One region of the Stenotrophomonas sp. S41 genome, then DNA from elsewhere that is predicted to be linked to it. Evidence: predicted binding sites of a transcription regulator. Region 1 holds the regulator's gene; the other holds the start of a gene.
What was found. The regulator FliA, encoded in region 1, starts transcription of late flagellar genes. The targets are predictions, from matches to a motif close to TAAAGTTTNNCNNNCNNNGGCCGATAA.
Positions count from the first base shown of each region.

Region 2: a site for FliA is predicted at 1,554-1,580, ahead of IAE56_RS18110 (methyl-accepting chemotaxis protein). Genes of this name have one in related genera too.

Region 1 covers NZ_JACVTV010000017.1:16,372-18,571, reverse strand. Annotated here, with positions in the region: gene IAE56_RS05960 (MinD/ParA family protein) at 1-649, shown strand, start outside; gene IAE56_RS05955 (RNA polymerase sigma factor FliA) at 646-1,389, shown strand; gene cheY (chemotaxis response regulator CheY) at 1,447-1,839, shown strand; gene IAE56_RS05945 (protein phosphatase CheZ) at 1,839-2,200, shown strand, end outside.
Region 2 covers NZ_JACVTV010000116.1:3,376-5,575, forward strand. Annotated here, with positions in the region: gene IAE56_RS18110 (methyl-accepting chemotaxis protein) at 1-1,332, opposite strand, end outside; gene IAE56_RS18115 (GNAT family N-acetyltransferase) at 1,605-2,015, opposite strand.

The DNA of each region.
Region 1 (2,200 bases):
CACCCTGGCCGACCTGGTGGCCGGCCGCTGCAGCCTGGAGGACGTGATCATCGAGGGCCCCAACGGGGTGCTGGTGGTCCCGGCCGCCTCGGGCCGCCGGCACATGGCCGAACTGGCCCCGGCCGAGCATGTCGGCCTGGTCAACGTGTTTTCCGAACTGGAACGCGAGCTGGACATCATGGTGGTGGACACCGCCGCCGGCATCACCGATGGCGTGCTGACCTTCTGCCAGGCCGCGCAGGACACCGTGGTGGTGGTCTGCGATGAGCCGGCCTCGATCACCGACGCCTACGCGCTGATCAAGGTGCTCTCGCGCGAACGTGGCGTGGACCGCATCCAGGTGGTGGCCAACATGGTGCGCGACCCCAACGAGGGCCGCGTGCTGTACGAAAAGCTGACCCGCGTCTGCGAGAAGTTCCTCGCCGATGTCTCGCTGAACTACCTGGGCTGCGTGCCGCAGGATGACTGGCTGCGCCTGTCGGTGCAGCGCCAGCAGCCGGTGGTCAAGGCCTACCCGTCCAGCCCGGCCGCGCTGGCGATCACCGAGATCGCCCGCCGCACCGCCCGCTGGCAGGCGCCGACCGAACCGCGTGGCGGCGTCGAGTTCTTCCTCGAACGCATCCTCAAGCAGCGTGGGGTGACCGTATGAAAGGTGCAGCCCAGTACAAGGAAGTCCAGCGCGCCAGCGCGACCGATGTCATCGCCCAGCATTCCGACCTGGTGCGGCGCATCGCCCACCACCTGGCGGCACGCCTGCCGGCCAGCGTCGAGGTGGACGACCTGATCCAGGCCGGCATGATGGGCCTGATCGAAGCCTCGCGCAGCTATGACGCCGACCAGGGCGCGTCGTTCGAGACCTACGCCTCGATCCGCATCCGCGGCTCGATGATCGACGAGATCCGCCGTGGTGACTGGGTACCGCGCTCGGTGCACCGCCGTGCCCGCGACGCGGCCGCCACCATCCGCCGACTGGAGCAGAGCAGCGGCCGCGCCGCCAGCGCCACCGAGGTGGCCGCGGCGATGGACATGCCCCTGCCCGAGTACCTGCGCCTGATGGAAGACGCCTCGCGTGGCCAGGTGCTGAGCCTGGAATCGCGCATCGAGGACCAGGGCGAGCTGGACACGGTTGCCCAGGGCGGCCCGACCCCGCAGCAGGTGCTGGAGCGCGGCGAGTTCGGCCGCGAGCTGGGCAAGGCCATCGGCCACCTGCCCGAGCGCGAACAGCTGGTGCTCTCGCTCTACTACGAGCAGGAGCTGAACCTGAAGGAGATCGGCGCGGTGCTCGGCGTGAGCGAATCGCGGGTCTGCCAGATCCACGGCCAGGCCGTGCTGCGCCTGCGCGGCCGGCTGAAGGTTTTCGAGGCGGCCGACGCCGGCCTCGAAGAATGAACATGCGCGAGGCGGCTGCCCCCGGCCGCCCGCAGTGAACAACAAAGGAACTCTGCTTTGAACAAGAACATGCGCATCCTGATCGTCGACGACTTCTCGACCATGCGTCGCATCGTCAAGAACCTGCTGGGCGATCTGGGCTTCACCAACACCGCCGAAGCCGAGGACGGGCATGCCGCGCTGTCGTTGCTGCAGAGCCAGCCGTTCGATTTCGTGGTCACCGACTGGAACATGCCGGTGATGACCGGCATCGAGCTGCTCAAGGCGATCCGCGCCGATGCCAAGCTGAAGACGTTGCCGGTGCTGATGGTGACCGCCGAAGCCAAGCGCGAGCAGATCATCGAAGCGGCCCAGAGCGGCGTCAACGGCTACATCATCAAGCCGTTCACCGCGCAGACCCTGGAAGAGAAGCTCGGCAAGATCTTCGAACGCCTGGCAGCGAGCGCCTGATGGACGCCCAGGTCGACAGAAGCGCCCTCGCCCTGCGCCTGCAGGAGGCCCTGGATGCATTGGAGTCGGGTGACGAGACCGCCTGGCGCCAGCGCATCGACAGCCTCGTGGCCGCGCGTACCCAGCCGATGATGAGCGGCCTTTCGCGGCTGGCCCGCGAGCTGGGCCAGGCCCTGGGCGAACTGCCGACCGTGCCCGACGAGGCCGGCGAGCTGGACGATGCCTGCGCACGCCTGGACCACGTGGTGGCGATGACCGAACAGGCCACCCACCGCACCCTGGACCTGGCCGAGGAATGCCGCGCCCTGACCGAACAGCTGCGTGCCGATGGCCTGCAGCCGGGCCAGGATGAGCAGCTTGA
Region 2 (2,200 bases), on a different contig from region 1:
GATCACCCCGATGATGTCGACGATGCGGCGCGACGAGGCGTTGATCACCGCCATGGTCGAGACCACTTCATGCACCACGGTGCCACCGCGCGCGGCCACGTCCGCCGCGCCGCCGGCCAGTTCGCTGGCCTGGCGTGCGTTGGTGGCGGTGCGCTGCACGGTGTCGGCCAGGCCCTTCATCGACACCGCCGTTTCCTCCAGCGAGGCCGCCTGCTGCTCGGTGCGCTGGGACAGATCGCTGTTGCCCTGCGCGATCTCGCTCGCACCCACCGCAATGGTGTCGGCGGCGAACTTGATCTGGCCAAGAATGCCGGCCATTGCCTCCACCAGCGCGTTGACGCCCTCGCACAGTTCGGCAATCGGGCCGCGCTTGTCGGTCATGTCCACATGGTGGGTCAGGTCGCCCTGCTTTGCCGCCGCCACCACTTCGCGGGTCTGCGCGACGGCGCGCTGGGTGGCCTGGTTCTCGTGCACCTGGGCAGTGATGTCGGTCGCGTACTTCACCACCTTGAACGGGCGACCGTTCATGTCGAGGATCGGGTTGTACGACGCCTGGATCCACACCTCGCGCCCGCCCTTGCCCAGCCGCCGGTACTGGCCGGCGTCGTACTCGCCACGGCCCAGCTTTTCCCAGAACTGCCGGTATTCGGCACTCCCGCGGTGGTCGGGTTCGACGAACAGGGAATGGTGCTGGCCACGGACCTCGTCCAGCGTGTAGCCGGTGGCGGCCAGGAAGTTGGCGTTGGCCGACAGGATGCGTCCGTCCAGGCTGAATTCGATGACCGCCTGCGACTTGTCGATCGCCGCCAGCTGGCCCGCCGAATCGGCGGCCTGCAGCTTCTGCGCGGTGATGTCGGTGGCGAACTTCACCACCTTGTACGGCCGCCCCTGGCGATCCAGCACCGGGTTGTACGAGGCCTGGATCCAGATCTCGCGCCCACCCTTGCCGAAGCGCCGGTACTGGCCGGCGTCGAACTCGCCGCGCGCCAGCCGCGCCCAGAACTCGCGGTACTCGGCGCTGCGGGCATGTTCGGGATCGACGAACAGGGAATGATGCTGGCCCTGGATCTCGTCCAGGCGGTAGCCCACCGCCTGCAGGAAGTTGTCGTTGGCCTGCAGGATGGTGCCATCCAGGGCGAACTCGATGACCGCCTGCACGCGATGCAGCGCGGCCACCTGCGCGGCCAGCTCATCCTGGCGGCGGTCCTGCGCGGACAGCTCGGTGGTGGTGCGGTGACCGCCCAGCGCGCCCAGCAGCACGCGCCAGGGCGAAAAACGGGAGTGCGGGTCGGCCGGTGTCTGCTCACCCGCCGTGAAGCCTGGCATCAGCATCGTGGGTTCCTCGGAGTCCAATAAAGTGCAATCCGGCGGGCGGATGCCCGGCGGGGCCATCAATTGCCTGGACTTGCAGACGCGCGGGGGAAGCGTCCTTGTTCGTTGTGCGCGTAGAGCTCTGGACTGCGGACTGCGGAAGGCGGTACACACAGCACGGACCGCCCGTCGGGGGCAGCATGGAGTCCAGCAGCGAGGGACAGGAGCGGGATCCAGTCAGGTTATCGGCCGGCGGGACGCGGCCTTTAGGGCCATTTTTAGCCCCCGCGTCTTCACAGCACCCGGCGATACAGCAGCTTGCCCTCGGCCTCGCCCTCGGGCTGGTAGCCGTTGCGCTCCAGCAGGGCCACCATCTGCGGGAAGGCCTGCGAGGTCTTCACCTCGATGCTGTCATAGCCCTGCGCGGCGGCCCAGCGCTCCTGGGTTTCCAGCAGGGCCTGGGCGATGCCCTGGCGGCGATGTGCCGGATGGATGCCATCGACCCAGCTGTAGAAGCGCCGGCGGTCCAGCGCGTAGCCCACCTTGAAGCCGACCAGTTCACCGCCCTGCTCGGCCACCAGCACCAGGTGGCGACGGCCGGCCAGGCGTTGCATGTAGGTGGCGTGCGTACGCCCCTGGCCCAGCTCACCCACGCCCTGCAGCACCTGCAGGGCTTCGTCCAGAGAGCCTACCCTTACCAGCATCGTGTTCCTCCATGGTCAGCGTTGCCGCCACATCATCCAGCGCAGCACGGCGATGGCCAGCACCGCCGGCAGATAACCGAGACTGCATCCCCAGACCAGCGCCGATGATCGCACCAGGCAGTCCGGCGAACGTCACGATGGGGAGTGCAGCGTCCATGTCGTCGTTCGTTCCAGGTTGCAACGTT